Regions from separate parts of the Pseudomonas beijingensis genome, predicted to be linked through region 1. Evidence: predicted binding sites of a transcription regulator. Region 1 holds the regulator's gene; each other region holds the start of a gene.
What was found. The regulator FliA, encoded in region 1, starts transcription of late flagellar genes. The targets are predictions, from matches to a motif close to CTAAAGTTTNNNNNNNNNNNGCCGNTAA.
Positions count from the first base shown of each region.

Region 2: the regulator FliA is predicted to act here: its motif matches at 1,679-1,706, upstream of PSH84_RS27755 (methyl-accepting chemotaxis protein).
Region 3: the regulator FliA is predicted to act here: its motif matches at 3,263-3,290, upstream of flgM (flagellar biosynthesis anti-sigma factor FlgM).

Region 1 covers NZ_CP117425.1:2,773,038-2,780,508, forward strand. The annotation lists gene flhA (flagellar biosynthesis protein FlhA) at 1-1,817, shown strand, start outside; gene flhF (flagellar biosynthesis GTPase FlhF) at 1,829-3,178, shown strand; gene fleN (flagellar synthesis regulator FleN) at 3,294-4,124, shown strand; gene fliA (RNA polymerase sigma factor FliA) at 4,121-4,864, shown strand; gene PSH84_RS12605 (chemotaxis response regulator CheY) at 5,031-5,402, shown strand; gene PSH84_RS12610 (protein phosphatase CheZ) at 5,421-6,206, shown strand; gene PSH84_RS12615 (chemotaxis protein CheA) at 6,237-7,471, shown strand, end outside.
Region 2 covers NZ_CP117425.1:6,211,455-6,218,925, reverse strand. The annotation lists gene PSH84_RS27765 (NorM family multidrug efflux MATE transporter) at 1-550, opposite strand, end outside; gene PSH84_RS27760 (LysR substrate-binding domain-containing protein) at 709-1,629, shown strand; gene PSH84_RS27755 (methyl-accepting chemotaxis protein) at 1,816-3,792, shown strand; gene PSH84_RS27750 (aldose 1-epimerase family protein) at 4,121-5,335, shown strand; gene PSH84_RS27745 (YifB family Mg chelatase-like AAA ATPase) at 5,341-6,834, opposite strand; gene PSH84_RS27740 (alpha/beta fold hydrolase) at 7,047-7,471, shown strand, end outside.
Region 3 covers NZ_CP117425.1:726,006-733,476, forward strand. The annotation lists partial or broken gene PSH84_RS03360 (glutamine synthetase family protein) at 1-60, shown strand, start outside; gene PSH84_RS03365 (MFS transporter) at 131-1,492, shown strand; gene PSH84_RS03370 (flagellar brake protein) at 1,555-2,301, opposite strand; gene PSH84_RS03375 (flagella synthesis protein FlgN) at 2,394-2,861, opposite strand; gene flgM (flagellar biosynthesis anti-sigma factor FlgM) at 2,909-3,226, opposite strand; gene flgA (flagellar basal body P-ring formation chaperone FlgA) at 3,399-4,163, opposite strand; gene PSH84_RS03390 (chemotaxis protein CheV) at 4,242-5,168, shown strand; gene cheR (protein-glutamate O-methyltransferase CheR) at 5,228-6,055, shown strand; gene flgB (flagellar basal body rod protein FlgB) at 6,409-6,816, shown strand; gene flgC (flagellar basal body rod protein FlgC) at 6,820-7,263, shown strand; gene flgD (flagellar hook assembly protein FlgD) at 7,279-7,471, shown strand, end outside.

The sequences.
Region 1 (7,471 bases):
CCGCCGCTGGTAAGGTGATCCAGGCCTTCGGTGAGGTGGTGATTGGCGGTAACTACGTGGTCGGTATCGTGGTCTTCGCCATTTTGATGATCATCAACTTCGTCGTGGTGACCAAGGGCGCCGGGCGGATTTCCGAGGTGAGCGCGCGTTTCACCCTCGATGCGATGCCCGGCAAGCAGATGGCGATCGACGCCGACCTCAACGCCGGCCTCATCGATCAGAGCCAGGCCAAGCTGCGTCGCCTGGAAGTGGCCCAGGAAGCCGAGTTCTACGGTTCCATGGACGGTGCCAGCAAATTCGTACGCGGTGACGCCATCGCCGGCCTGTTGATTCTGTTCATCAACCTGATCGGCGGCATGGCCGTCGGTATTTTCCAACATGGCATGACCTTCGGCGATGCCGGCAAGGTCTACGCCTTGTTGACCATTGGTGACGGTTTGGTGGCGCAATTGCCATCACTGTTGTTATCCACAGCCGCCGCGATCATGGTGACCCGTGCTTCGGGCTCCGAAGACATGGGCAAGCAGATTGGCCGGCAGATGTTTGCCTCGCCCAAGGCCCTGGCCGTTGCCGCCGGCCTGATGGCGGTGATGGGGCTGGTGCCGGGGATGCCGCACTTTTCCTTCCTGAGCATGGCGGCCATGGCAGCCGGTGGTGCCTACTGGTTCTGGAAGAAGCAGAACGTGCAGAAGGTCCAGGCCCTGCAAGAGGTCAAGCGCCAGCAGGAACTGCTGCCGTCGCCGGCCCGCGCCATGGAAACCAAGGAACTGGGCTGGGACGACGTGACCCCGATCGACATGATCGGCCTGGAAGTCGGCTATCGCCTGATTCCCTTGGTCGACCGCAATCAGGGTGGGCAGTTGCTGGCGCGGATCAAGGGGGTGCGCAAGAAGCTCTCCCAAGACCTGGGCTTCCTGATGCCTACCGTGCATATCCGCGACAACCTTGACCTAGCGCCGAGCGCCTATCGCCTGACCTTGATGGGGGTGATTCTGGCCGAAGCCGAGATCTATCCCGACCGCGAATTGGCGATCAACCCCGGCCAGGTCTACGGCAGCCTCAGCGGCATCACCGCCAAGGATCCGGCTTTCGGCCTGGAAGCGGTGTGGATCGAAATCAGCCAGCGGGCCCAGGCCCAGTCCCTCGGTTATACCGTGGTGGACGCCAGTACCGTGGTGGCGACCCACTTGAACCAGATCCTGTACAAGCACTCCAGTGAGCTGATTGGCCACGAAGAAGTCCAGCAACTCCTGCAAGTACTGGCCAAAGGCTCGCCGAAGCTGGCCGAAGAGCTGGTGCCAGGCGTGGTTTCCTTGTCGCAGTTGCTCAAGGTGCTGCAGGCGCTGCTGGCCGAACAAGTGCCCGTGCGCGACATACGCAGTATCGCCGAGGCCATCGCCAACAACGCCGCCAAGAGTCAAGATACCGCCGCCTTGGTGGCTGCGGTTCGGGTCGGCGTGTCCCGCGCAATCGTCCAAAGCATTGTAGGCACTGAGTCTGAGCTGCCTGTGATCACCTTGGAGCCAAGGTTGGAACAGATATTGCTCAATAGTCTGCAGAAGGCAGGACAAGGCTCGGAAGAGGGTGTCCTGCTGGAGCCAAGCATGGCCGAGAAGCTGCAGCGTTCGCTGATCGAAGCAGCCCAGCGGCAAGAGATGCAAGGCCAACCGGTGATCCTGCTGGTGGCCGGTCCGATTCGCGCGATGCTCTCGCGATTCGGGCGCCTCGCGGTCCCGGGGCTGCATGTGCTGGCGTACCAGGAAATACCGGACAACAAGCAAGTGACCATCGTTGCGACAGTAGGGCCCAACGGCTGAGGTAGTGGTTTATGCAAGTGAAGCGTTTTTTCGCCGCCGACATGCGTCAGGCCATGAAACTGGTTCGTGACGAGCTGGGCGCTGAAGCAGCCATCATTGGCAACCGTCGTATCGCCGGCGGTGTCGAGCTGACGGCGGCCCTGGATTACAAACTGTCTGCGCTGGCCCCGCGGGTTCCGAACATGGAGCTCGAAGATGAGCTGCGCAAGACCCAATCGCGCATCGCCAGCGCCCAGGCCGAACTGAGCCTGCGCAGCAGCGAAGGCGAGGGTGCCGCGGGCACCAATCGTCAATTGTTCGCCGGTCAGCCGCTGACCGCCGGCCTGCCCTTGACCGCCGCCGAACCGCTAATGGAGCAGGCCCAGGCCGAACCGCGTCGTCCGGAACCGGCTCCCGCCGCGCCTGCCCGCGGGGTCGATCCGCGCGCCCTGGACTCGATGCGCTTTGAACTCAACAGCCTGCGCGAGCTGATGGAAGTCCAGCTCGGCTCCCTGGCCTGGAACCAGCTGCAAGGCAGCCGTCCGGCCCAGGCCAACCTGTGGCGTCGCCTGCAACGCATCGGCCTGTCCGGCCCGTTGTCCCGGGACCTGCTGGCGCTGATCAATGGTATCGAAGAACCGCGCCAGGCTTGGCGCATGTTGCTGGCGCACCTGGCGCGGATGATCTCCACGCCGGAAGTCGAGCCACTGGAAGAGGGCGGAGTGATTGCCATGGTCGGTCCTGCCGGCATGGGCAAGACCACCACCCTGGCCAAGCTCGCCGCCCGTTATGTACTCAAGTACGGCGCCCAGAGCATCGCCCTGGTGAGCATGGACAGTTTCCGCATCGGTGCCCAGGAACAACTCAAGACCCTGGGCCGGATCCTCAATGTGTCGGTGACCCATGTGGATCCGGGCCAATCCCTGGCCCAGGCGCTGGAGCCGTTGCTGCGCAAACGCGTTGTGCTGATCGATACCGCGGGCCTGCAAGCCAGCGATCCAGCCCTGCGCATGCAGCTCGAAAGCCTGGCCGGACGCGGTATCAAGTCAAAAAATTATCTCGTGTTGGCAACCACCAGCCAGAAACAGGTTCTAACCGCCGCATACCACAGCTACAAACGCTGCGGACTGGCCGGCTGCATCCTGACTAAGCTGGACGAAACGGCAAGCCTGGGCGAGGTGTTGAGCCTGGCGATCGGTCATGAACTGCCGGTGGCCTACCTGACCGATGGGCCGCGGATCCCGGATGATTTGCATCTGCCGCGCCGTCATCAACTGGTCAGTCGTGCCGTGAGTGTGCAAATGCAGGAAGAACCCAGCGAAGAAGCCATGGCTGACATGTTCGCTGACATCTACCACAGCCCGAGCAAGCAGGTCGGCTGAGGTAATCATGAATATTTTTTGTACCTACATCGATGGTCTGCCATGCATTGTTCCTTATGCGAACGCGCAGCCAGTAATGTGGCCTCCGTCTAAGAAGACAAGGTAAAGAACGAACATGGGCAGCATGCATCCCGTACAGGTGATCGCGGTGACCGGCGGCAAAGGTGGCGTCGGGAAGACTAACGTGTCAGTGAACTTGTCCCTGGCTCTGGCAGAGCTTGGCCGACGGGTCATGCTGCTGGACGCCGACCTGGGCCTGGCGAACGTCGACGTGCTGCTGGGGCTTACCCCCAAACGCACCCTGGCGGACGTGATCGAAGGCCGCTGCGAACTGCGCGACGTGCTGTTGCAGGGGCCAGGCGGGATTCGTATCGTGCCGGCTGCCTCCGGCACCCAGAGCATGGTTCACCTGACCCCAGCCCAACACGCGGGCCTGATCCAGGCTTTCAGCGACATCGGCGACAACCTCGATGTGCTGGTGATCGATACCGCGGCCGGCATTGGCGACTCGGTCGTCAGTTTCGTGCGCGCCGCCCAGGAAGTGCTGCTGGTGGTCTGCGACGAACCGACGTCCATCACCGACGCCTACGCCCTGATCAAACTGCTGAACCGCGACTATGGCATGAACCGCTTCCGCGTCCTGGCCAACATGGCCCAGAGCCCGCAGGAAGGACGCAACCTGTTCGCCAAGTTGACCAAGGTCACCGATCGCTTCCTGGACGTCGCCCTGCAATACGTCGGCGCGGTGCCTTACGACGAAAGCGTGCGCAAGGCCGTCCAGAAGCAACGTGCCGTCTATGAAGCCTTTCCACGTTCCAAATGCGCGCTGGCGTTCAAGGCGATCGCCCAGAAGGTCGATACCTGGCCATTGCCGGCCAATCCTCGCGGGCATCTGGAGTTTTTCGTCGAACGTCTTGTGCAACAAACAGCAGGGCCCGTGCTATGACAGCCAGCGGTTACAACCATCTCTACAAAAAATCGGCACGGGACGCCCAATACGAATTGATCGAGCGTTATGCGCCACTGGTCAAGCGTATCGCCTACCACTTGCTGGCGCGGTTGCCGGCCAGTGTCCAGGTCGAGGACTTGATCCAGGCCGGCATGATCGGCCTGCTTGAAGTGTCGAACAAATACGACGCCAGCAAAGGCGCCAGTTTCGAGACCTATGCCGGTATTCGCATTCGCGGGGCGATGCTCGATGAAGTCCGCAAGGGCGATTGGGCGCCGCGTTCGGTGCACCGCAATACCCGCATGGTCAGTGACGCGATTCGGGCAATTGAAGCGAAAACCGGGCGTGACGCTAAAGATCACGAAGTTGCTGCCGAACTCCAGTTAAGTCTCGATGATTATTACGGGATTTTGAACGATACCTTGGGCAGCCGCCTGTTCAGTTTCGACGACCTGCTGCAGGACGGCGAACACGAAGGGCTGCACGAGGATGGCGCGAGTGCTCACATGGAGCCATCGCGTGACCTGGAAGATGAACGTTTCCAGAGCGCGCTGGCGGATGCGATTGCCAATTTGCCGGAGCGTGAGCGACTGGTCTTGGCGCTGTACTACGACGAAGAGCTGAACCTCAAGGAAATCGGTGAGGTCCTGGGGGTCAGCGAATCGCGGGTCAGCCAGTTACACAGCCAGTGCGCGGCCCGTTTGCGGGGGCGTTTGGGGGAGTGGCGAGCGCGTTGACAGGCAGTGTGGGGACACTGCGACGAGGCTGGCCTGGCAGGTACTGCGCCAGTCTCCATCCGTTGTGCTCCGGACCGTTGTCGAGTGTTGTGCCGGATTGATTGAAATGGCGCGTCCAGGTGCTGGGCGCGTTTAAGACTGCTTGGAGGTCGAATTGGACAAGAACATGAAAATCCTCATCGTTGATGACTTCTCAACGATGCGGCGGATCATAAAAAACCTGTTGCGTGACCTTGGGTTCACCAACACGGTCGAGGCGGATGATGGCGTCACAGCCATTCCGGTCCTCAACAGCGGGAGCATCGACTTTCTGGTGACTGACTGGAACATGCCCGGCATGACCGGTATCGACTTGTTGCGCCATGTGCGCGCCGACGAAAAGCTCAAGCATCTTCCGGTGCTGATGGTCACTGCCGAAGCCAAGCGCGAGCAGATCATCGAAGCGGCCCAGGCCGGTGTAAACGGCTATGTGGTCAAACCCTTCACGGCCCAGGCGTTGAAAGAGAAGATCGAAAAAATCTTCGAACGCATCGGTTAACTGCGCCACGGGGGAGCTATGGACAACGAATCTTCAATGGGCGATTTCGAATCGACCCTGAAAAAACATGCCCGCGAACTGGTCGACAGCCTTGAAAAAGGTCGCTTTGGCGATGCGGTTCAAATGATCCATGAGCTCAACCAGACCCGTGACCGCGGTCTGTATCAGGAAGTGGGCAAGCTCACGCGTGAACTGCACAGCGCGATTGTCAATTTCCAGATCGACCCGCACATGCCGCAGGCCGAGGAAGTCTCGCAGATCACCGACGCCACCGAGCGCCTGGGGTATGTGGTCAAGCTGACCGAGGCCGCGGCGAACCGCACCATGGACCTGGTGGAAAGTGCAACGCCGCTGGTCAACGGCCTGAGTGAAGAAGCCCAGGCCTTGAGCACCGACTGGGGCCGGTTCATGCGTCGCGAAGTCGGTGCTGAAGAGTTTCGGGAGCTGGCCCGTCGGGTCGACGGTTTCCTGGCGCGCAGCAGCACCGAGAACCGCGCCGTGGCAAGCAACCTCAACGACATTCTGCTGGCCCAGGACTATCAAGACCTGACCGGCCAGGTGATCAAGCGTGTGACCCAATTGGTCACCGAAGTGGAAAGCAACCTGCTCAAACTGGTGTTGATGGCCAGCCAGGTCGACCGCTTTGCAGGCATCGAACACGACCGTGAAGCGATGCTTGCTGAAAAAGATCCACAAAAACATCTCTCTCAGGGTGAAGGTCCGCAAATTCATGCCGATAAAAGAGAAGACGTTATGTCCGGTCAGGACGATGTGGACGATTTGCTGTCCAGCCTTGGATTCTGAGTTTTAGCCCTGTTTTAGGAGCAGCCATTAATGAGCTTCGGCGCCGATGAAGAGATCCTTCAGGATTTCCTGGTTGAGGCCGGCGAGATTCTAGAGCAACTGTCCGAACAGCTGGTCGAGCTGGAAAGCCGACCTGATGATGCGGATCTGCTCAATGCAATTTTTCGCGGTTTCCACACTGTAAAAGGAGGCGCCGGCTTCCTCCAGCTCAACGAGCTGGTGGAGTGCTGCCACATTGCCGAAAACGTGTTCGATATCCTGCGCAAGGGTGAGCGCCGCGTGGATTCGGAACTGATGGACGTGGTGCTCGAAGCGCTGGATGCGGTCAACAGCATGTTCAGTGAAGTGCGTGAGCGCTCGCCGATCACGGCTGCCACCCCCGAGCTGCTTGCCGCGCTATCGCGCCTGGCCGAGCCGCAATCGGCTGACGAAGCGGCGCCGATTGTCGAGGCGGTGGTTGAAGAGCCGGTCGCCGAAGAATCGGGCGACATCACCGATAACGAATTCGAACAGCTGCTGGACTCCCTGAATACCGTCAAGGCCCAGGCCGAGGCACCAGCCGCTCCGGCTGCACCTGCTGCGCAAGCCGCCGGTGGGGCGGCCAGCGATGAAATCACCGATGCCGAGTTCGAGTCGCTGCTCGACCAGCTTCACGGCAAGGGTCAGTTCGCGCCGGATGCGGTCGTTCCGCCGACGGCCCCGGCCGCCCCGAAAGCGGCGGGCGACAGCTCGGACATCACCGATGATGAATTCGAAGCCTTGCTCGACCAGTTGCATGGCAAGGGCACCTTTGCCGTTGACGCGCTGGATTCGGCCATCGCTTCGGCACCGACGCCGGCCAAGCCCGCCGCCGCTGCCGCGGGTAGCGACCTGATCAGCGACCAGGAATTCGAATCGCTGCTCGATGAGCTGCATGGCAAGGGTAAGTTCAGCGAAGTCGGTACGGCTGCCGCTGCGCCTGCTGCCGCTACCGTTGCGCCAGCGGCCAAGGCTGCGCCCAAACCCGCTGCCAAGGCACCGGAGCCCAAGGCCGAGCCCGCCAAGCCTGCCGCTGCCGCTGCTGCCCCGGCACCCGCCCGTGCTCCGGCGGCGGCGCCAGCGGAAAAACCAGCCAGCGAAGCCGAGACCACCGTTCGAGTCGACACCGCACGCCTGGACGAGATCATGAACATGGTCGGCGAATTGGTGCTGGTGCGTAACCGACTGGTGCGCCTGGGCCTCAACAGCCAGGACGAAGCCATGTCCAAAGCCGTGTCGAACCTCGA
Region 2 (7,471 bases), 3.0 Mb from region 1:
CGAACATGCCGGTAATGAGCGCGTAGTTGAGCAGGAAGTTGGCCACCGTGCCGCCCAGGCTGATCACCATGACCGGCGTGGCCCGGCCGATGGCGCTGGTGAAGCCGCGCAGGGCCATGAAGCTCAGGTAGCCGGGCAGGGCGAACGGCAGCGCAAGCAGGAACTGTCCGGCGGACAGCACGTTGGTTTCGGTCTGGCCGAACATCAGCAGCACGGGCTTGAGGTTCCACAGCAGCAACCCGGCCATCAACGCCATCAACCAGGCCAGCCAAAGCCCGGCCTGGGTCAGCCGGGTGGCGCCTTCGACATCGCCCGCGCCCTGGCGGATCGCGACCAGGGTGCCCACCGCGGCGATCACGCCGATGCAGAAGATCGACACGAACGAATAGGTGGCCGCCCCGAGCCCGCCACCGGCGAGGGCTTCAGGGCTCAGGCGCGCCATCATCACAGTGTCGGTCAGCACCATCAGCATGTGCGCCAACTGCGAGGCGATCAACGGCCCCGCCAGCCGCAGGATGGCCCAGAGTTCGGTACGCACCGGATGCTGCATGATCATCACGCTCCATGTTTAAACAAGGCAGTAAAGCGACGATTCTCGGCGCTCTCGGCGGATTGCACAAAAGGATAAAAAAGATCGCTGGCATGATTAAAACTCATGCTGGACGGGTTTCTGGTAGGGTTTGCAGACCACGCCATGGAGCTTTTGCGATGCCCCGTCGTCTTCCTCCTCTCTATGCGTTGCGGGCATTCGAAGCCGCGGCGCGCTACAGCTCGTTCACCCGGGCCGCCGAAGAACTGTCGATCACCCAGAGCGCCGTCAGCCGGCACATTCGCACGCTGGAGGATCACTTTGCCTGCCGGCTGTTCCAGCGCAGCGGCCGCAACCTGCAATTGACCGAGGCGGCGCGATTGTTGTTGCCGGGCGTGCGGGAGGGCTTCATGGCGCTGGAGCGGGCCTGCCACACCTTGCATGGCGAAGACGGCATCCTGCGCATGAAAGCGCCTTCCACGTTGACCATGCGCTGGTTGTTGGCGCGCCTGAGTCGCTTCCGGCATTTGCAGCCCGGCAACGAGGTGCAACTGACCAGTGCCTGGATGGACATCGATTCGGTGGACTTCAACGTCGAGCCCTTCGATTGCGCCGTATTGCTGGGCAACGGGCATTTTCCGGCGGACTGGGAGGCCAGTTTGCTGTTCCCCGAGGAATTGATCCCGGTGGGTGCGCCGAACCTGTTGAACGATCAGCCTTGGGATGTGGCGCGGTTGGCCAGTGCTGAACTGCTGCATCCGACGCCGGATCGCCGGGACTGGCGCAACTGGCTGCAACGCATGGGCCTGTCCGACAAGGTCTCGCTCAAGGGGGGGCAGGTGTTCGATACCCTGGAGCTGGGCATGATCGCTGCGGCGCGTGGCTATGGGGTTTCCATGGGCGACTTGTTGATGGTGGCCGAGGACGTTGCCCAGGGACGCTTGAGCCTGCCCTGGCCGACGGCTGTCGCCAGCGGTGAGCACTATTACCTGGTCTGGCCGAAAACCCGGCCGGGAGGTGAACGTTTGCGCCGGCTCAGCGACTTCCTCCAAGGCGAGGTCAAGGCCATGCAACTGCCCGATGTACAGCGCCTGGGCTGAAACGTTGAAGTTGGCGTGCTAGCCACTTGGCATTAATCCGTCCAAACCGCTCAAGTATTTGGCGTTGCCGCCGAATCCGTGAAGATGGAACCCTCGTTCAGAAAGGGTCTACTCACACCTCACCCGAATAAAATGCCGAGCGTGCGACGTGATCAGGATGATCCGGTCTCTCGGCCAGGAGCCGTCATGTCTCAACCCCGCGCCCGAATCGCCTCACAGCTAGGCCTTGCCCTCGCCGTGATACTGGCGATCGTGATCTCCGGCAGTACCGTCTTCGCCTTGCGTTCGCTGGACACTGCCAACCTTGCCACCCGTGAAGAGCACTTGGCCAGCGAAGCGCGCCTGATGGCCGATCAGCTCAATACCTTCCACAGCACCCTGCGCGAGAGCACTCAGCGCTTGGCCGGTCTGTTCGAAAAGCGCTTCAGCGCGGGCCTGAGCGTGCATCCGGACCAGCCGGTGACGGTGGCGGGCGTACAAACTCCAGGCTTGAACCTGGGCAGCGAAGTGTTGAACAACAACTTCAAGGAAGTGGACGAGTTCAAGGCGATGACCGCCGGGGTGGCCACAGTCTTCGTGCGCAGCGGCGACGATTTCATCCGCGTCAGTACCTCGGTCAGTAAACAGGACGGTACACGGGCCATCGGCACCGTGCTCGACCGCGCCGGCCCGGCCTACGGCCCGGTGATCAGTGGGCAGAGCTACATTGGTCGGGCCCTGCTTTTCGGGCGCTTCTACATGTCGCAGTACACGCCTGTACGCGACAGCAGCGGCAAGATCATTGCCGTGTTGTACGTAGGCTTCGATTACACCGACGCGCAGAACGCGCAGTTCGAAAACCTCAAGCGCTTCCGCATCGGCCAGACCGGTTCCCTGGCGCTGCTGGACGAACAAAACAAATGGCTGGTGCCGCCCGCCGGCGTGCAGGCGCTGGACAACGCTACCGCGGCCATCACCGGCTTGATCAAAAAGCCGGGCAAGGGCGCGTTCTGGGCCGATACCGCCGAAGATTTCTACAGCGTTGCCGTACCGTTCGAGGGGGGGCCGTGGGCGGTGGTGGCGAGCATGCCGAAAACCGAGATCCGCGCCGTGACCTGGAGCGTCGGTATGCAACTGGCCATCGGCAGCCTGCTGGCGATGCTGTTGGCGGTCGGTTCGGCGATGTGGTTGTTGCGCAGCAAACTGGCACCGCTGGGGGATCTGGTGCGCCAGGCCGAGGCGTTGGGCGCCGGCGACCTGAGCGTGCGCCTGAATGTGTCGAGCCATGACGAAATCGGTCAGTTGGCCCGTGCCTTCAACCAGATGAGCCAGGCCCTGTCGACCATGGTCGAGCACATCCGCAAGGCCTCCCAGGAGGTCAACAGCCGCGCCCAGGCCCTGTCCGGGTTGTCCAGCGGAGCGTACGAAGGCATGGAACAGCAGTCCGGCGAGATCACCAGCATGGCTGGCGCCGTGGAGGAGTTCAGTGCGACCTCCTTGAACATTGCCGACAACATGGGCAACACCGAGCGCCTGGCCCAGGAAAACGCCCAGCAAACCCGCATTGGTCGGACCTCGATGGATGAAGCGTCGTCCTCCCTGGAGCAAATCGCCGGCGCGCTGAACAGCACGGCCACGGTCATCAATACCCTGGGCCAGCGGTCCCAGGAAATCGGCGGCATCGTGGGGGTCATTACCTCGATTGCCGAGCAGACCAACCTGTTGGCCTTGAACGCGGCCATTGAAGCTGCCCGCGCCGGCGAGCAGGGCCGTGGTTTCGCCGTGGTGGCCGATGAAGTCCGCAGCCTGGCGTCCCGCACCCGCCAGGCCACGGACGAAATCTCCAGCATGATCAACAGCATCCAGCAGGAAACCGGCAATGCCATCAGCACGATGGAGCAGGGCAATTTGTTGATGCAGGAAGGTCTGTCGCGCAACGCCAATGTGGCCTCGGCCCTGGCGCGCATCGACGAGCAGAGCCGCTCGGCTGGCCAGCAATTCGCGGCGATCACCACCGCCACCCAGGAACAAAGCAGCACCGCAACCCTGCTCAGCAGCAACCTGCAGAGCATTGCCATGGCCAACAGTGAACAGCGCCAAGTGGTCTCGAACCTGGCCCTCACTGCCAAGGAGCTGGAAAAACTGGCCCAGGACCTGCGCCAAGAGGTTGATCGGTTCCGCTGAGGCTTCCTGTCACAAGCCCGCTCCCAGAGATTCCCTGTGGGAGCGAGCTTGCTCGCGAAGGCGGCTTTCCAGCCACACCCCTGCCAGCTGACTCACCGCCATCACGAGCATTCACCACCGTCCTCTCAGCTCAACGCTGAACCTCAAGCCAATCCCTCGCCACGGGTTCTGGGTTGTCCGAGCTGACGTCATCGCGAGCAAGCTCGCTCCCACAAAAAGCTGTCGATCGTGTAGTCGTGCTTTTTTAAGGTTATTGCTGTTTTTAAGCTTGCTGAAACGTTTCTTCAAGACTATAAAAACCGCACAACTCCAATAAAAGGTCGCGTCCATGACTCCGCTCAAACTCCTCGTTACCCTTGGCGCCCTGGGCGCTGCTTCCCAGGCGATGGCTTGGGATTACGTCCTGCTGGATACCGATAAAGCCGCCCAACCCTGGCAAATCACCAGCCAGCAACTCGGCGTGAAGACCGACAAGCCCTTTTCCGTGACGATGCGCACCCTGCACGGCGGCCGGCAGGAAGGCGTCAGCGTGGTCGACATCGACAACGGCACCCTGAAGCTTTCAGTCGTCCCGACCCGTGGCATGAACGTGCTGCAGGCGTCGGTCGGTGATGTGCGCATGGGTTGGGATTCGCCCGTCAAGGAAGTGGTCAACCCGGCGTTCATCGAGCTCAACGGCCGAGGCGGGTTGGGCTGGCTCGAAGGCTTCAACGAGCTGGTTACCCGCTGCGGCTACGAATGGGTCGGCCATCCCGGCATGGACAACGGCGAGCTGCTGACCCTGCATGGTCGCGCCGCCAATATCCCCGCCAACAAAGTCACCTTGCACATCGATGAAAAACCACCCTACGCCATCACCCTGCAAGGCGAGTTGAAGGAGCAGGCGTTCAAGAAGGTCGATTTCTCGGTGCAAACCGAACTGGTCACCGAGCCCGGCAGCGTGACGTTCGCGCTCAACGACACGCTGACCAACAACGGCGATTACCCGAAGGAATACCAAGCGCTCTACCACAGCAATTTCAGCACGCCTTTCCTGGAGCAAGGCGCTCGTTTCGCGGCCCCGGTCAAGCAGGTCTCGCCGTTCAACGACAAGGCCAAGGGCGACTTGCCCGATTGGCAAACCTACCGGGCCCCGACCAAGGATTACGACGAAACCGTTTATAACGTCGTGCCCTACGCCGACGCCAAGGGCGACACTCTCACCGTGCTGCACAACAAGGCCGGCAGCCTCGGGGTATCGGTAGGCTTCAACACCAGCACGCTGCCCGTATTCTCCCTGTGGAAAAACACCGATACCCAAGGCCAGGGCTACGTGACCGGGTTGGAGCCAGGCACCAGTTTTTCCTATAACCGCCGCTATCAGCGCCCCCTGGGCCTGGTGCCCACGATCGGGCCGAAGGAGCACAAGCAATTCCAGATCCATTACAGCCTGTTGGCGGACAAGGGCGCTGTGGATAAGGCGCTCAAGCGCATCGATGCGATCCAGAACGGTCAAAAAACCGAGGTACGGCAAACACCATTGGTAGACCTGAGCAAACCGTAAAGCGGTCAAGCCGTAGCCGGCCGATACTGCAACGCTTCGGCCAGGTGCTCGCGGCGAATGCTCCCCGCTTGCTCCAGGTCCGCCAGTGTCCGGGCGACCTTGAGCAAGCGGTGAGCGGCACGTAGCGACAGGGTCAGCCGCTCGCAGGCGGTTTCCAGCCAGGTTTCATCGGTTGTGGATAACTTGCAGTGTCGGCGCAAGCCGGGCAGGTCGAGGAAGGCGTTAGCGCAGCCCTGGCGCTTGTGCTGGCGTTCCCGGGCTTCGGCTACGCGTTCCGCGACCGTGGCCGTATCGTCTCCGGGGTCGCGCTTGGGGTTCAACGCCGTGGCCTCCCGGGCGACGGTCAGGTGCAGGTCGATGCGGTCCAGCAGCGGGCCGGAGAGTTTGTTGCGGTAGCGCTGCACCATGTCCGGTGTACAGGCGCAGCGGCCGCTGGGCTCGCCAAGATAGCCACAGGGGCAGGGATTCATCGCCGCCACCAACTGGAAACGGGCAGGGAAGCGGACTCGATCCCGGGCGCGGGATACCACGATGTGCCCGGACTCCAGCGGTTCTCTCAAGACCTCCAGCACCTTGCGGTCGAATTCCGGCAGCTCATCCAGAAACAGCACGCCATGGTGGGCGAGGGTGATCTCCCCTGGCTGCGGCTTTGACCCGCCACCCACCAGCGCCGGGCCGGAAGCCGAGTGGTGTGGCTGGCGAAACGGGCGTTGCGGCCAATGGCTCAACGGCACGCAACTGGCCACCGACTGGATGGCCGCGACTTCCAGGGCTTCGCTCTCGGCCAGCGGCGGCAACAGCCCTGGCAAGCGGCTCGCCAGCAGGGTCTTGCCGGTGCCGGGTGGCCCGCTGAACAACAGGTTGTGAGCCCCCGCAGCGGCAATCAGCAAGGCCCGCTTGGCCCCGGCCTGGCCTTGTACTTCATTCAGGTCCGGGTAAGGCTTGCTGGCCGAGAGCAGTCCATTGGAAACGAACGGCTCGACCGGCGTGTGACCGTTGAAGTGCGCTACCGCTTCGAGCAGATGATCCACGGCGATCACCTTCAGCCCCGACGCCAGACAAGCTTCCTCGGCATTGGCCCGTGGCACCACCAGCGTGCGCCCGGCCTTGCGCGCCGCCAGCGCCGCAGGCAATACCCCGCGCACCGGTCGCACCGCGCCGGACAAGGCCAGTTCACCGAGGCATTCCACGTCGTCCAGCGTCAGGGTCGGCACCTGCACGCTGGCCGATAGGATCCCCAAGGCGATGGCCAGGTCGAAGCGCCCGCCGTCCTTGGGCAGGTCCGCCGGCGCCAGGTTCAGGGTGATGCGCCGCGCAGGAAAATTCAGCCCCGAATTGATGATCGCGCTGCGCACCCGATCCTTGCTTTCCTTCACCGCCGCTTCCGGCAGGCCAACCATCGTCAGCGACGGCAAGCCATTGGCCAGGTGAACTTCAACGGTAACGGCAGGAGCCTCGACCCCCACTTGGGCGCGGCTATGGACAATGGCGAGCGACATGAATCGTTCCTTGAGTGAATGGGGGGCCGCGTCCTGCGGCTTTTGAAGGTTAGTCGTGGGATGAGTTTGGGCATGGCAATTGAAGGGGGAAATTTTGGCAGGATGTTGCGGAGCGCTGAGCAGCCTGAGTGGCTATAGAGGGTGGGTGGCATGACGCCATTAAGGTCCCAGTTCTCTTCTACACTCCTAGTTACTTAAAGGGAGGGGGTCGCATGAAGCTCTTGACTTGGCTGATAGCAATTATTGTGTTGGTGGGGTGTGCAGGTCATAAAGGGACGGATTACCAGAATGCCAAATTGCACATGCTTTACATTGATGGGGATGGAAACCTCATTGATCCAAACCAAAAAACAATCATCGGTGAACGAGGCGATCTGAAGAAAACAAAAGCCGATGAGAAGATGTATCTCGAGAGGATTTTTCAGAATTATATAGCGCTCCGAAACAAGGATAAAAAATTAAGAATTACCTTGTTCATACACGGCGGCTTGAATAATTTTTCTACAGCGGTTGATCGTCCTGGAAGAATGGTCGATGACATGCTCGCTGATCATCAATACCCTATCTTTATTGCTTGGAATTCCGATTTCTGGCCTAACTATGCTGACCATCTATTTAGAATTCGAAAAGGGCTTAA
Region 3 (7,471 bases), 2.0 Mb from region 1:
ACCAGCTTCTTCGATGAAATCACCCCCTGGGAGCGACGTGTCCTGGCGGCCCAGGCATAAAGAACCGCCGCATTCGGGCTATCTTCAACAGATAGCCCTTACTCACCGCAAGGAGCCGCTCGGAACGCCGATGCGCCAAATCTGGAAACCTTTTCGAGCGCTTTATTTCGCCTCGCTGATGATGTTGATCGGCTCGGGCCTCTTGAGTACTTACCTGGCCTTGCGCCTGGCCGCCGACCATGTGGACAGCCTCTGGGTCGGTGCGCTGATGGCCGCCAACTATTTCGGCCTGGTGCTGGGTGGCAAGATCGGCCATCGGCTGATCGCCCGCGTCGGGCACATCCGCGCCTATTCGGCCTGCGCCGGGATCGTCGGGGCGGCGGTGCTGGGCCATGGCCTGGTGGACTGGCTGCCGGCCTGGATCGTGCTGCGGATGATCGTCGGCCTGGGCATGATGTGCCAGTACATGGTCATCGAGAGCTGGCTCAACGAACAGGCCGATGCCAAGCAACGTGGCGTGGTGTTCAGTGGCTACATGATCGCCTCCTACTTGGGCCTGGTGCTGGGCCAGTTGATCCTGGTCATGCACCCGTCCCTGGGGCTTGAGCTGCTGATGCTGGTGGCGCTGTGCTTTGCCTTGTGCCTGGTGCCGGTGACACTGACCCGGCGAATTCACCCGGCGGCGCTGCATCCGGCGCCCATGGAGCCGCGCTTCTTCATCAAGCGGGTGCCGCAGTCATTGAGTACGGTGCTGGGCTCCGGGCTGATCGTCGGCTCGTTCTATGGCCTGGCGCCCCTATATGCCTCTCAGCAGGGCCTGTCGACCGAGCAGGTCGGTCTGTTCATGGGGAGCTGCATCTTTGCCGGGTTGCTGGTTCAGTGGCCTCTGGGCTGGCTGTCTGACCGTTACGACCGGGCGCTGCTGATTCGCTGCTTTGCGCTGGTCCTGACGATCTGTGCACTGCCGTTGGCGATTCTTCCGACGGTGCCGTTGGAGGTGCTGTTCGTCGCCGGGTTCTTCTGTTCGCTGGTGCAGTTCTGCCTGTATCCGCTGGCGGTAGCCTTTTCCAACGACCACGTCGAAGCTGATCGAAGGGTGTCCCTGACTGCGATGCTGTTGGTGACCTATGGCGTTGGCGCCAGTATCGGGCCGCTGGTGGCCGGCGTGCTGATGAAGATGTTCGGCAGTCAGATGCTCTACGGCTTTTTCGCCTTCTTCGCCTTGGTACTGGTGTGGCGGATCCGGCCGAAAGCAGTGACCAACCTGCATCAGGTCGATGACGCGCCGCTGCATCACGTGGCAATGCCGGACAGTATGTCGAGTTCGCCTTTGGTGGCGTGCCTCGATCCGCGGGTGGACGAGCAAGTGGTCCAGGAGCAGATGCAGACGCCGATCAATCCGGAGGTGGAGCCCGAGCCCGCCACTGAGACCGCGGCGGAAGCTGAAGTGCAGGACCCTGAGCCCCCCAGCTTTACCCAGGCCAGGCCTTGAAACAGACATAAAAAAACGGGCAGTCACCGCAAGGGACTGCCCGTTTTTTTATGGCTCGACGATCAGAGGTCGTCTTTATCGAAGCGCCGCGCTTCGCGCTGGAGCTGGTAGACGAACCGCTCGACCTGCCGTTGCACCAGGCCACTGATGTTGTGGAAGCGTACGCCGGCGAACGTGGTGTTGATCCTTTCTTCGAAATGCAGGTAACGCAGCTCCACCGGGGCGATCATGTTGCCAAACGGCAGGGCCGCGATGAAGCGCTCGTACACCTGGCCCAATTGCAAACGTTCGGTGATATCGCCGTCGAAACGCAGCTTGCAACCGGTGGCGGAAATGTCCAGCAGCTTGCCGTCCACGGGGGACTTGAGCTTGTCGCCGCCCAGTTCAACGCTCACTAGTTGCGCCAGTTTCAGGGCGGCACGGAAGGCGTTGCGACGTTGGTGGTAGACCACTTCGTCGGGCAGGGCGCCGCGATAGCAACGACCGTCGCTGGACTCATCAATGGTCAGCGGACCCTTGCCATCCCAGGCGATGCGCACGCCGTCATGGAACCCCTCGACGCGAAACGGCTCGCCGGCCAGCAGGAAACGCTCGCCGTCCCGGGGAATCATTTCATCCAGGGCGATGGAATTGGTCTCGCGATCGACGTTGACCAGATAGCTCTGGAAGCGCTGGGTACGTTCATGGAAGGTGATGATCAGCGGGTCGTGGCTATCTTGCAGCATCCGCAGGTTGCCGGAGATTTCCAGGGGCGTGGTGAGGACCTTGGGGGGCTGCGGAGCATCATCCGCGTTTGAGGCATTGAACACGGTGGGTCAATCTCCAGGCAAAATACGACTACGAATAGCCAGCATTTTGCCAGCATGTATCGCGCGTTGATAGAGCGAAGGCATTGTTCGTTTCATGCCTGGCTGAGCGGGCGGTGCTTGACCATTCGGGCCGTCGAACCGCTAGCGTCATACAGCGTCGGGATCTCGCCACCGTTGAGAATACGCAACTGGTTGGCGGTGGCGGCCTGCTGCATCAGGATCGACTGGCCGTTGCGGGCGTTGGTCGCCTGGCATTGGGCGAGCAGGTCGTTGAGTACGTTGCTCTGGGACCGCAACTGGTCGCCGAGGGTCGACTGGGCAGCCAACTGCTCAAGGCCGTCATGACTGGCGGGCAGGTTGAGGCTGGCGAGGATCTCGCTGCGCTTGCGGCCATGCTGGTCGAGCAAGATGATCAGTGCCTGTTTTTGCGCCAGGATATTTTCCAGCAAAGGCATGTCACGACCGTGCAGGGCCACGGATTCGGCCTGCAATAGCTCCAGCAATTGTTGCGCTGGAACGAAGTCGTCGATGATCAGTTGCAATAAATGAGTGTCGTGCATGGCTGGCCTTGGGTCTTAGCGTCCAAAAGCCTCGCGCAGGCGGCGGCCTAGCGCTGGGCTTCGAAGTTGAGCAGTTTGCTGGCTACGCGGTTGCTGTCGACTTTGTAGCTGCCATCGGCGATGGCTGCTTTCAACTCGGCCACGCGGGCGTTGTCGACGACAGGTTGATCGCGCAGCTTGTCAGTGACCTTCTGCAACTGCTGAGCCTCATTGCTGAGGTGTACCGACTCCCCGTTGCTGACCTTTTCGGCAGGCGTGGACAGCGGCGCGGATTTGTCGGTTTCGACGGTTTCCTTGGTGGCGCTGGTACGCGTAGTGCCTGTCAGCGGTGAAGAGCTGTTTAAACGATTGAAATCGATGACCATGGTAAAAAACCTCTGGGTATTTGGACGCTTGCCATGTTTTCGGCCATCCCCAAAAAAACTTTAGGCTCATTTGTTCAATGAACGTGCGCACGTCTGCGCTTGCCTTTGCGTAAGGCACAGTCTAGGGAACACCGGGATCAAGCGCCAGCTTTCTACCTCCTCTATCGGGTCATTACATCGCCACTTCCACTTGGCCTGGAGCCATCACTTGCGCCTTGATGACGCGCTGGGAATTAAGGTTTTTTACCCGTATCTGCTCACGCATGCCGCCGTTGGACAGGGCCTCGCCGGGCATCCGCACGGCAAGAGAGCCGCTACGGGCGGTGATGACCACCTGGTCACCCTTGCGGACCACCTCGGCCTGTTCCAGGTGCACCAGCGTCACGACCTGATCGGCGACCATTGGTCGGACAAGTTTCTGCCCGATGGCTTGATCGACAGAGGTCAGGAAACCCTGGGTGATCTGGCTGATGTCCCGTTCGCGCAACATCACGTCCTGGGGCTCGACGATCCCGGCCCGCTTGAGTGGACGGGTGGTGGTGACGATTTCCCGGAACAGGCGCACTTGAGCGGGCACGAACACCGTCCAGGGCGCGGCACTGTCACAACGAACCTTCACCGTGACGCGGCCCAGGGGCCGGGCCGGGCTCTCCAGCGACGCAGTCAATTCCTTGTCACACATGGGCATGCGCAAGCGCGGGTCGAGCTGGTTGACTTCGATTTCGTAACGACCTTCGGTTTGACTGCTTGCCAGATAGTCTTCTACGGTGAATTCAAGAAAGCCCTGAGTGACGCCGATAAGGAGATCAGGCAAGGTAACCGGAGCCGCCGCAAGGGCAGGACTGCCCGAAGTGAACAGGCAGGCAGCCAGCAGTGCACCGAGCCAGTGGCGGCAATGAGTGGTCAGGCGTCGAGAAAATGTCGTTTGTGCGTTCATGCCGGTTCAATAGCAAGCCCCGTGCCGTTTAGTGATGAATGCGCGTCGGACACATTAGCGTTAGGTAGGAGTCAGGGCATGGCGGGAGTAATGGATTCGGTAAACCAGCGCACTCAGCTGGTCGGTCAGAATCGCCTGGAGCTGTTGTTGTTCCGTCTCGACGGCCAACAAATGTACGGGATCAACGTATTCAAGGTTCGCGAGGTGCTGCAATGCCCCAAGCTGACCCTGATGCCCAAGTCCAGCCCCGTCGTGTGCGGTGTGGCCAATATCCGCGGTGCGACCATTCCGATTCTCGACCTGGCGATGGCGACCGGCTCCGGTCGGTTGCTGGACCAGAGCAATCCGTTTGTGATCATCACCGAGTACAACACCAAGACCCAGGGGTTCCTGGTGCGCTCGGTGGAGCGCATCGTCAACATGAACTGGGAAGAGATCCATCCACCGCCCAAGGGCACCGGCCGCGATCACTACCTGACGGCGGTGACCCGGGTCGATAACCAGTTGGTGGAAATCATCGACGTGGAGAAAATCCTCGCCGAAGTGGCGCCCACGCCGGAAGCGATTTCCGTGGGGGTGGTGGATGCCGAGACCCAGCACAAGGCGATTTCGCTGCGAGTGTTGACCGTCGATGATTCTTCGGTGGCCCGCAAGCAGGTGACCCGTTGCCTGCAAACGGTCGGCGTCGAGGTGGTGGCGTTGAACGACGGGCGACAGGCGCTGGATTACCTGCGCAAGCTGGTCGACGAGGGCAAGAAGCCTGAGGAAGAATTCCTGATGATGATCTCCGACATTGAGATGCCGGAAATGGACGGCTACACCCTGACCTCGGAAATCCGCAGCGATCCGCGCATGCAAAAGCTGCACATCATCTTGCATACTTCGTTGTCTGGTGTTTTCAACCAGGCGATGGTCAAGAAGGTCGGTGCCGACGATTTCCTGGCAAAATTCCGCCCCGATGACCTGGCGTCCCGGGTCGTCGAACGGATCAAAGCAGCAGAATAAAGTAGAAGGTCGGGCGCGTTGTGCGCCCGGCAAGTCAACACGATGAAAGAGGCGGTATCTTGTCTACGGGTAATTTGGATTTCGAACAGTTCCGGGTCTTCCTGGAAAAAGCCTGTGGCATCTTGCTTGGTGAAAACAAGCAATACCTGGTGTCGAGCCGTCTCAATAAGTTGATGGAGCAACAGGGCCTCAAGTCATTGGGCGAGCTGGTGCAGCGTATCCAGACCCAGCCGCGCAGTGGCTTGCGCGAGATGGTGGTGGATGCCATGACTACCAACGAAACCCTATGGTTTCGTGACACCTATCCGTTCGAGGTGCTGAAGAACAAAGTGCTGCCGGCCGCCATCAAGGCCAGCCCGGGCCAGCGCCTACGGATCTGGTCGGCGGCCTGTTCGTCGGGGCAGGAACCCTATTCGCTGTCGATGTCCATCGATGAGTTCGAACGCTCCAACCTCGGCCAGTTGAAAGGCGGCGTGCAGATCGTCGCCACCGACCTGTCCGGGACCATGCTCAATAACTGCAAGACCGGCGAGTACGACAGCCTGGCCATCGGCCGTGGCTTGTCGCCGGACCGCCTGCAACGCTACTTCGACCCCAAAGGGCCGGGCAAATGGGTGGTCAAGGCGCCGATCAAGAGCCGGGTGGAGTTCCGCTCGTTCAACCTGCTGGACAGCTACGCCAGCCTGGGCAAGTTCGACATCGTGTTTTGCCGTAACGTGCTGATCTACTTCTCCGCCGAAGTGAAGAAGGACATCCTGCTGCGCATCCACGGCACGCTCAAGCCGGGCGGCTACCTGTTCCTCGGCGCCTCCGAGGCGTTGAACGGTTTGCCGGATCATTACCAGATGGTCCAGTGCAGCCCGGGGATCATCTACCAGGCGAAGTGATTGGCTTGGGTTGTCAAAAAAAGCGGGAGTCCCCACGGGGCTCCCGTTTTTTTGCCTGCCAGTTTTTTCCAGTACACCACAGCCTCCTGTGGGAGCGAGCTTGCTCGCGATAGGCAGACGATTCAATTTTGACTGACACACCGCCATCGCGAGCAAGCTCGCTCCCACATTTGATCTTCATTGCCTGGGTGAAAGCGGCAGAAAAGCGGCAGCCGGCGGAAACCGATTGCCGCTTTTCTGGCATTGCCGCCTTGCCGGTGCCCGCAAAGCCCCGGTTTATGGGGTTTTTGAAAGTGGCACGACGCTTGCTTTAGCCGTCGTACGTACATTCTGGTCACCCAAAGGTTTCCGACATGAGCATCAGCTTCGATAAAGCGCTCGGTATCCACGAAAAGGCCCTGGGCTTCCGCGCCCAACGTGCCGAAGTCCTGGCCAACAACATCGCCAACGCCGATACCCCGAACTACAAGGCTCGGGATCTGGACTTCTCCAAAGTGCTCGCCGAGCAGAACGAGAAAGCCAAGAACGGCCATTTCGCCTTGAACATGACCAACAGTCGTCATATCGAAGCCGAAGGCTTGGGCAATGGCGATGAGTCGCTGATGTATCGCACGCCGATGCAGCCTTCGATCGACCAGAACACCGTGGACGCTCAACTGGAACAGTCCAACTACGCGGAAAACTCCGTGAACTTCCAGGCCAGCTTCACCCTGCTCAACAGCAAATTCAAAGGGCTGGTATCGGCCCTGCGCGGAGAGTAAGCCATGTCGATTGCGAGCGTATTCAACATCGCCGGCAGTGCCATGAGTGCCCAGACCACTCGCCTGAACACCGTCGCCAGTAACATCGCCAACGCCGAGACCGTTTCGTCGAGCATCGACCAGACCTACCGCGCTCGCCACCCGGTATTCGCCACCATGTTCCAGGGCGGCCAGTCCGGCGGCAGCGACTCGCTGTTCCAGGACCAGGAAGCGGCCGGGCAGGGCGTACAGGTGCTTGGCGTGGTCGAAGACCAGAGCAACCTTGAAGCACGTTATGAGCCAAACCATCCGGCCGCGGACGCCAAGGGTTATGTCTACTACCCGAACGTCAACGTCGTCGAAGAAATGGCCGACATGATTTCCGCCAGTCGTTCGTTCCAGACCAACGCCGAAATGATGAACACCGCCAAAGCCATGATGCAGAAGGTCCTGACCCTCGGTCAGTGATAAGGGGCGAGTCACATGAGCGTTACCAACACTACCAGCGGTTTGAGTCTCAACGAGATTCTGGCCAACTCCTCGGTCAAGACCAACACCACCACCGATACCCTGGGTACGGTGACGGGCATGGCGACCGGCAAGAAGGAGTTGGGCAAGGATGCGTTCCTGCAGTTGCTCGTGACCCAGCTGAAAAACCAGAACCCGCTGGAGCCAC